3 regions of the Bacillus sp. D48C genome follow, and region 3 is predicted to be linked to each of the others. Evidence: riboswitches for the same ligand, from Rfam matches in the RefSeq annotation. Region 3 holds a riboswitch; each other region holds the start of a gene.
The links. A riboswitch is a leader RNA that binds a small molecule or an ion and turns the genes downstream of it on or off. The one in region 3 is predicted to bind thiamine pyrophosphate.
Positions count from the first base shown of each region.

Region 1: linked by a shared signal. The riboswitch ahead of tenA (thiaminase II) and the one ahead of tenA (thiaminase II) in region 3 are both predicted to bind thiamine pyrophosphate.
Region 2: linked by a shared signal. The riboswitch ahead of thiC (phosphomethylpyrimidine synthase ThiC) and the one ahead of tenA (thiaminase II) in region 3 are both predicted to bind thiamine pyrophosphate.

Region 1 covers NZ_JBKFAQ010000007.1:236,796-240,084, reverse strand. The annotation lists gene ACLBXA_RS18670 (DUF3937 domain-containing protein) at 435-698, opposite strand; gene tenA (thiaminase II) at 1,096-1,785, opposite strand; TPP riboswitch at 1,913-2,018, opposite strand; gene ACLBXA_RS18660 (D-alanine--D-alanine ligase) at 2,092-3,006, opposite strand; gene pdxR (MocR-like pyridoxine biosynthesis transcription factor PdxR) at 3,011-3,289, opposite strand, start outside.
Region 2 covers NZ_JBKFAQ010000003.1:291,548-294,836, reverse strand. The annotation lists gene thiC (phosphomethylpyrimidine synthase ThiC) at 1-1,172, opposite strand, end outside; TPP riboswitch at 1,285-1,400, opposite strand; gene lldP (L-lactate permease) at 1,472-3,133, opposite strand.
Region 3 covers NZ_JBKFAQ010000004.1:412,372-415,660, forward strand. The annotation lists gene ACLBXA_RS14030 (ABC transporter permease) at 1-493, opposite strand, end outside; gene ACLBXA_RS14035 (ABC transporter ATP-binding protein) at 493-1,242, opposite strand; gene tenA (thiaminase II) at 1,211-1,906, opposite strand; TPP riboswitch at 1,989-2,091, opposite strand; TPP riboswitch at 2,152-2,263, opposite strand; gene ACLBXA_RS14045 (SH3 domain-containing protein) at 2,533-3,289, shown strand, end outside.

The DNA.
Region 1 (3,289 bases), on a different contig from region 3:
AAAATACAACCTCATTGATGCTTCCCTATATTTCTGTTCGTTACATCTAAGTAGAAATAGCGCTATAAACTAAGTTCAATACGTACACCAACAAAGTATGACTTATCACTAGATGATGCACCTTGTTCATATACCTATTTTTACTATGGGCTCATTTTTATAAATAGAAATTATAAAATATAAATTCTAGCGTCATATCTTCATACTTACTAAGCTCAATTAATTTCTCAATAATCACGCGGACAAATCCTATATATTTCCATATATCACTTAGATTTTCTTGTACTGTAAATGCCTTTGCTATAACACCTCTAAGTAACCGGTTTCTATGACGGTTAAGAAATTCCTATAAAGAAAAAAGCCCTAATTAGGGCTTTTTATTCTATTTCTCCAGCAAAGCTCTCTATGAAATTTCTAATTGAAAAAAGACACACTTAGATTGATGCGTCTTTTTGTGATGCCTCTTTTGTGAAATCATATAATGCAATTGCGCCTAAAAGAACAAGTATACCTTGAGGAACATCTAGTAAAATAGTTTTCCAAATTTCTGGAATTACCCATTTAATATCTGCTGCTGTTTCAAGATATGTTTGGAAATAGCTGATTGTAAAATTAATTATCCCTAAAAATACAAACAACGATAAACCAAATCGAATTAATTTCTTATTTGTAAACATATAACACCTCTCAAAATTCATTGGATATTCCTGCTTTTGCTTCTTTATATTTATATATCTCTATATTTTATTTTAACACACAAAGAACTCAAAAAAATACAATATGCAAATTTGCATATTGTATGAACAGCACTTCATGTTAACTTAGAAATTCCTGCAAAGAAAACACAACTCCGTTACAGCTAACAGCTCGGGTTTCTTTTCTTATTTAACTTCATACCACCAACATTTACGTTCTTTAATTGTAAAATAAATGTGACAGAAGTTTATCCAGTTAATGCGTAGACAATTAAATGAGCTAAATTATCGATATTCTATTTCACCATATCCGTAGCACTAATGACTTTACGCAAATTTGACAAGAAAAAATATAGAGATAGGTATGATCCATACCTATCTCTAACATTACTTCTATTCTTTATCCAATTACGTCTTTTACGTCTGTATCCACTGGCCACTTTTCTAATGTATAAGCCATTTCCCAAAATGAATATTCATATTGACTGCTAATAATAAAATGCTGTTTCATACGCTTGCGGTCTGCCTCTGTTACTTTTTCAGCAATAGTATCTAACCGTGTAATTTGTTCTTCAACTAGCGTACGGAACCAATCAGATCCATAAGCAGAAATCCATTCGTTATAAATTGGCTCTTCCGGCTGACATTCTTTTAAACGTTCCCCAATTTCGTAATACAACCAATAGCAAGGTAAAATTGCTGCAATGATATCTCCTAAATGCCCTTCATACGCAGCACGATACATATGTGAAGTATACGCATATGCAGTTGGCGCAGGAATAAAATTATCTTTTTCTTCTTTTGTTATCCCTAGCTTTTTAGCAAAATTCTCATGTAAAGATAACTCGGCCTCATATGTATTTTGAGCATGATGTGCCATACGAGCTGTCGTCTCTAATTCAAGAGCTTTTGCAGCTCCTAAAGTTTGTACTCTAGCAAAATGACTCAAATAATATGAATCTTGAAGCACATAATAGCGAAAACTAGCTAAATCTAACGTTCCTTCACCAAGTTTTTTTACAAAAGGATGGTTAAAACTCGCTTCCCAAATTGAATCTACTTCTTTACGTAATGATTGTGAAAAAGTCATTTAAATCCCTCCAATAATGTATAAAATATAAGTATTTATCCACAATTATTAAAGCTGTAAAATAAAAAAACTTTCTTTACAGGCGTAAAGAAAGTGAAATTGACAGTATTTATTTACTCATTAAATAGCAACGTCTTTCCCACTTCCCTACGCTGGCATTAACCAGATCAGGTACTAAGAGTCTCAAAATCACATTTGATCTCAGCCTATAAAAGGCCCCCCTAGTGGATAAATATTTTGTTTTTATAATGTATTCATCATAGCATACTTCGTGAAACTGTCAAAAGAATTAGTTATATAATCCCCTTAAAACCCTTCTTCTTTTCTAACTTTTAATGATGTTTCAATAATCATATCTAATAGTTTGCTATAACTAATTCCCGCTGCTTCTGCACTTTTTGGCAATAAACTTGATTGTGTCATCCCTGGTAATGTATTAATTTCCATTACATATGGAATTCCATCCTTCACCATCATATCAACTCTTGCATAAACACTACATTTTAATGCTTTATAACAAGCCAGTGACGCTTTATTTACACGTTCATTAATTTCCGCTGGAAGTTCGATAACTTCCTCAACTGTACTAGTATCATCATATTTTGCATTGTAGTCAAAGAACTCGGCTGCATGTCGAATTGAAACTATAGGTAACTGTTTTCCATCCAGAATGGAACATGTAATTTCATCACCTTTTATATACTTCTCAATTACTACTTCAGAATCCCATTCAAATACAGTTTCTAGCATTGAGATCAATTCATTTTTATTGTAAACGATTTTCACCCCGACACTCGATCCGCCAGAGTTTGGTTTTACCACTAATGGAAATCCTAACTTATCTAACTCATCAAGCTTTAGATCCTCCATTTTTGTAAGTTCAATCCAATCTGGTGTTTCTACACCTTCATAACGTAAAATCTTTTTCGAAATATTCTTATCCATACATATACTACTAGATAACATATTACTTCCGCTATAAGGAATCCCTAAACTCTCCAGTGTTCCTTGAACTGTCCCATCTTCTCCATATTTCCCGTGTAATGCGAGCAACGCAAAGTCAATGTCTTTCGCTTTTTCAATTAAATCCATTTTTTCATTTAATGTAATTGGGACTATTTCATACTTATTTTTATCTAAATGAGCAATCATTTCATTCCCTGTCATAATTGAAACTTGTTTTTCAGACGATACCCCGCCCATAATAACACCGATTTTCATTTTCTCAACTCCAAATTTCATTTTTTAATGTATCACCAATTATTTTAATTCCCCGAACTATTTCTTCTTCTTTCAAGCGCGAAAACCCTAATCGGAAAGTGTTCGCCCCTTCTCCATCAGAGTAAAAAACATCTCCAGGTGAAAACGTAACGCCTTTCTCATAACACTTTTGTAAAAGTGTGCGGGCATTCATATGCTCTTCTAGCTCTATAAATAAATGAAGTCCACCATCTCCAGTCATTCTTTTGAAAGGAATGAACTGATTACACGCGCCGACAGCTAA
Region 2 (3,289 bases), on a different contig from region 3:
TGTCCAGGTCCTTCGATCATAACTTGCACATCATGTTTCCAAGCAATTTTGGTTAATTCACCAAGTGTTTCAAGCTCAGAAAACTGTGCTTCATCATTTGCATCTGCAATAGACCCTGGACGTAATCCATCTCCAAGAGAGAACGAAACATCGTACTGTTTCATAATTTCACAAATCTCTTCAAAATGAGTATATAGGAAGTTTTCTTTATGATGGAATAAACACCACTGCGCCATAATCGAACCACCGCGTGAAACGATACCTGTCGTACGCTTTGCCGTGATTGGAATGTAACGAAGCAATACACCAGCGTGAATCGTAAAGTAATCAACGCCTTGCTCCGCCTGCTCAATTAACGTATCACGATATACTTCCCACGTTAAATCTTCTGCAATTCCGTTTACTTTTTCCAGCGCTTGATAGATTGGTACAGTTCCAACTGGTACAGGCGCGTTACGAATAATCCACTCACGCGTCGTATGAATATTTTTACCTGTAGATAAATCCATAATCGTATCTGCACCCCAGCGAGTAGCCCACGTCATCTTCTCTACTTCTTCTGCAATAGAAGAAGATACAGCAGAGTTTCCGATATTTGCATTGACCTTCACATGGAAGTTACGCCCGATAATCATCGGTTCAGCTTCTGGATGATTAATATTCGCTGGTAAAATAGCGCGGCCTTCTGCGATTTCCTTACGAACAAACTCCGGCTCTACCCCTTCACGAATCGCAACGTATTCCATCTCAGACGTAATAATGCCATTACGCGCATAGTGCATTTGCGTAACATTTGCACCTTGCTTTGCTCTAAGCGGCTTACGATCCATTTGCGGGAAAACAGGTGCATGTTTCGAAGCCACTTTCACACCGTCATCCTCTGGTTTTACTTCACGCCCTTCGTATGCGTCTACATCACCACGCCCCATAATCCAGGAGTGGCGCGGCGTTGGAATGCCTTTTTCCAGCTCGACCTTATACGCAGGATCTGTATAAGGACCGCTCGTATCATACACACGGATTGGTGGATTTGGGACGCCATTCGTTTCGCTTTGTTCAATCTCACGCATCGGCACTTTCATACCTTCTTGTGGTCCATCCACATATACTTTCTTACTCCCTGGTAAACTCGATTTCAATTCAATTTGCTCAGCTGAAACAGATTGTTTCATAAATTTTGTTGCCCCCCTGTTCGTGACAAGGACGAGATATGGCCAGCGCATGCCAAAATAAAAAGAGCCAGGTCCATAAAAAAATAAGGACCTGGCTCATAAAGACATCATTATGTAAAGCCGTTAACTTCCCTACGCTGGTACGAGCCAGATCAGGTCCAAAGGGTTAAGAAGTTCACGCGCTTCTCTCTCAGCCTACGCATACGTTAGGCACCCCTAGTTTATCACTGATTTAATTTTCAATACTTTCCCATCATACACTATAATCTGAAAAATTCAAAGTTTATTTCTTTTGTTTTTTATGGAATCATCCACGTTAAATAATATGCCTGTACATACGTCATAATACCAACAATAATTACGAAGAATAAACTATGCTTCACTGTAAAACGGAACAAATCCGATTCTTTTCCAGCAAGACCAACTGCTGCACAAGCGATGGCAATCGACTGCGGGGAAATCATTTTACCTGTTACACCGCCTGTTGTATTTGCTGCAACGAGAAGCACTTCAGATACGCCGACTTGCTGCGCTGTAATGGCTTGTAAATTCGAGAACAGTGCATTCGCAGACGTATCAGACCCTGTTAGGAATACGCCAATCCAGCCTAAGAATGGTGAGAAGAACGGGAATAGTCCGCCTGTTCCAGCTAATGCTAACGCTAACGTAGAAGATAGGCCAGAATAGTTTGCGATAAATGCAAACCCTAGTACAAATCCGATAGATAGAATTGGCATTTTTAATTCGTTTAACGTTTCTTTAAATGTCACTACTGCATCTTTTACATTCATTTTCAAAATAAACATGGAAATGATACAAGCAATTAAAATCGCTGTTCCAGTTGCCGATAATACATCAAACTTTAGAATTGCCTCGTAAGGCGTTGGTTTATTTACAATTGGCTCTGCTTTCATTACTAGATTATGCAGACCTGGAATTTCAAACTTAAATACAAGACTTTCTAAAGCCCCTCCTGGAGCAAATAATGCCTTAAAGAAATTTTGGCTCCAAATGACTACCATAACCGTTAATACGATAAATGGGGACCATGCCTTCACTACTTTTCCAAACGTTAATTTCGGCATCGATGCTGCTGTCGTTGTTGCTGCTACCTCATTATTTGCTTGCCCGGATTGATAAATTTCTTTCGGCTGCCAAACTTTTAAGAACAGTGCTAAACTCACTAAACTTACAAGTGCTGACGTAATATCCGGAAGTTCCGGTCCTAAGAACGTCGCTGTAATGAACTGCGTAATCGCAAATGAACTACCTGCTACAAGTAACGCAGGCCACGTTTGTCTTACCCCTTTAAATCCATCCATTAAAAATACGATAAAGAATGGAACAAATAATGATAGGAACGGTAATTGATGCCCAGCCATTTGTCCAATTTTATGTGGATCAATACCTGTTACTTGTCCAGCAACTGTAATCGGAATTCCCATCGCTCCGAACGCCACTGGTGCAGTATTTGCAATTAAACAAAGACCTGCTGCGTATAAAGGATTTAACCCAAGACCAGCAAGAAGCGCTGCTGTAATCGCTACTGGCGCTCCAAACCCTGCCGCTCCTTCTAAAAATGCTCCGAATGAAAATCCAATTAAAATAACGAGTAAACGATGATCGTTCGTAATCGATAATACCGATGCACGAATCACATCGAATTGACCTGTTTTTACAGAAATTTTATATAAAAATACCGACATAATGATAATCCAAGCAATTGGCCATAACCCGTACAAAAAACCGTACCCGGTTGCTGCCATTGCCATCGTGAACGGCATTTTATAAGCGAATAATGCTACTAAAACTGTAAGTACAACTGTAATAAATCCTGCCACATACCCCTTCATGCGAAAAACCGCTAAAGCTAAGAAAAAAAAGATAATCGGAATAAGTGCTACTGCTGCTGAAATCCAAATATTACCGAACGGATCATAAACTTGTGTCCATGTGTTCATTGTCCTCTCCCCCTAAAGAATCCCCTTTTAAATAAATACAATCTTATCAATAGACTATCAGGTCATCATACCTTTAAGCCTAAAAATAAAAAACGTTTAAGAAAACGTTTTCAACAACTTCCATTTATACTGTACCATAACAATTTCCATTAAAAA
Region 3 (3,289 bases):
TAAGAAAAACATCTTTTTTCGTTGCCCCGTATGTAACTAAAAGCTCTTCCCATTCTTTTTTCGTACTGCGTAGTCCATCATACGTATTGACCGCAATCGGGAAAAACGTAATTAAAACCGTAACAACGACTTTACTCCAAATCGTATATCCAAACCATAAAACGAAGAGCGGAGCAAGCGCTGTAATAGGAATCGTTTGTGAAGCGACTAATAATGGATAAAATGCTCTCTCCATCCAATTACTCGCGTTCATTAACATCGCTAGCCCTACCCCAAGTACGATAGAAATTGCCACACCTATTAAAACGACATATAATGTTGCCGGCAAATGAACCGTAAATAATATATCTTTTAGTTTCCATATCTTCATTACAATCGCAGACGGTGACGGTAAAATGTACATTTCATCTACGATCCTTGCGCCTACTTCCCAAAAGGCAAGTAAAATACTAGAAAGTGTAAGGGCAGGTAATAGCTCCTTCAACCGGTTCATCATACGAGTACCTGCCTTTGTAACATACTAAGAAGCTCATCTTTAAGCGCTAACACTTCAGGTTTATATAAATCTTTTCTTGTTCGATTACAATCAAGCGGTACAACCCTCTCGGTTAAAGTAGTTATCGGTTGCTGCTCTACTACTAAAATTCGATTAGAAAGAAACAACGCTTCTTCCACATCATGAGTGATAAATAAAATTGTTTTTTCCCACTCTTTCCATTGTTCAAACAGCCATTCTTGCAAAGATGCCTTCGTTAAAGCGTCCAACGCGCTAAACGGTTCATCTAACAACAATACCTCCCCACCTGTTAATAAAGTCCGAATAAAAGATACGCGTTGTCTCATACCACCAGATAAATCTTTCGGATATTTTGTCTCATACCCTTGTAAGCCAAATTTATGTAGCAGTTCCTTGGCCTTTATTTGTGCTTCTTTCTTCTGTACACCTTGACACTCTAGCGGCAGAGCAGCATTCTCAATAATCGTTCGCCACGGCAGGAGCATATCTTTTTGGGGCATATACCCTACAGGATGGCTCTTCGTTTCTGTCAGCTCTATCTGCCCAGTACTTACTTCTTCTAAACCTGTAATAAGGCGAAATAGAGTACTTTTCCCGCATCCACTCGGTCCGATAATACTTACAAACTCTTTATCTTGTATAGAAGCATTTAATTCATTGATGATTGGTTTCTCATCATAATGAAAAGAAACATTATGAAACTGTAGTATGTTCTTGCTCCTCAAATCCCCACATCTCCTTACGATAGGACATATCCCAGAATAAATATTCAAATCGACTGGAATATAGGAAAATCTCCTCTAATTGATCTAGCTCTTTTTCAGACTTTCCAACTGCCATTTCATTTAATAAATCGATTAACCAAATACAAAGGTTACCGTATTCTTCAGAACTATATCCTTGAATCCACTCACCAAAGAACTCATGATCTCTTGCTCCAGAAATATCATTTAAACGCTTTCCAATTTCCCAGTAGCTCCACATACATGGAAGAAGTGCTGCTATTAATTCCGCAAGTGTGCCATTTTGAGATACAGACATCATGTAATTTGTATAAGCCAAATTTTTAGCAGATGGCTTTGCAGACTCTATCTCCTCTATAGAAATTCCCAGTCTTTTTGCATATTGTTTATGGATTGTCATTTCTCCATTTAATATGCCATCAATTTGTTCAGCAAATTTCCCCATTACTTGTGGATTTGTTGCTTTTACAACACCAATCGCATATAGCTTTGCATAATCTAACAAATATAAATAATCTTGAATAATGTAATACTGAAACTTATCTTTTTCTAACGTGCCATCCCCCATACCTACTACAAACGGATGATTATGACTCATCTCCCAAACTGGTTGTACAGTTTCTAATAATCTATCGCAAAATTTCATTTCGCTATCCCCTTCCGGTATGTGTATTTAAATAAAAAACCACTTCTAAATAAGAAGTGGTTACAGCAAATAAAATTATAATTTATTCGTTGCTCCACTTCCCTTCGCTAGTATTACCTAGATCAGGTCTGTAAGGGTTAAGGATTATTCCTCTCTCAGCACAACAAGCACCCCTAGTGGTTTCAATATGAAATTTTTAAACAAAAAAGCCCCGTTTCTATACGCAAAGAAACGGGGACTTATTATTAGTGTCCGAATTGCTTCCCTACGCTAGCATAATCTAGATCAGGTAATGAAAAGGATCAAAGGCTTACGGCCTACTCTCAGCTGGCAACACCAGCTCTCCTAGCAAACTATGAAATTATCACTGTCAGTATAACATCGTAATAAGACATCATCAACTGTTTTAATTTTCTCAATTGTCAACAAAATAACAAAACTATATAATACTTATATTCTATCTTAGAAATTATTATCCTAATTAATTGGATAATAAGGAATCATTATCCTCAAAAAATTTATTTTTATATTGATTTCATATTACATTTATGTGAATACACCCACTATATTATATCTTTATACTATAATAAAATTACAACTATACAACTAGAGGAGGTCTCTATTATATGAATATGAAAGCTACTGCTTTAACAGCAACTACTGTAGCGATTGCTTCTTTACTTCCTTCTATGGGTGAAACAAATGTACAAAAAGCAAACGCTGAACAATTATCTAATATTAAAACTGGGTATGTCAAAGTCGATCAAGTAGCATTACATACAGAAGATAGCGTAAAAAGCACATCAATTGATACAATTCGCTTTAATACAAAAGTGAACATCCTTGAAATAACTAATGGTTGGTATAAAGTATCTGTTCATAATAAAGTAGGTTATGTACAAAAAGATGCTATTTTACTAAAAAACAAACTTCGATCTAATGATCAATACATCGTCAATGCTAATGCATTGAACGTTCGCTCCGAACCTAATTTAGAATCTTCCATTTTAGATGTATTACCAAATGGCAAGTTCATTACCGTTCAAGAAGATCAAGGCGAATGGTATAAAATATCACATAATGGCCAAACAGGTTACGTACAAAAAGCATTCATCTCTAATGGTTCACAGCCCTTAGTAAAAGGAATCACCGTTCAAAATAATACAAAATATACTGTTGCAACACCTAATCTGAATGTACGTAGCAACACTAGTACAAGTAGCGCTCTACTCGGTTCATTACAAAAAGGTACACAAGTACAAGTAGTAGAAACTGCAGGAACTTGGTATAAAATTCGTTTTGGCACAGGATACGGATATGTAGCAAAACACTATGTAGTACAAAATCAACCACAAGCCAAAACAGATCAGCCTTCATCTATTC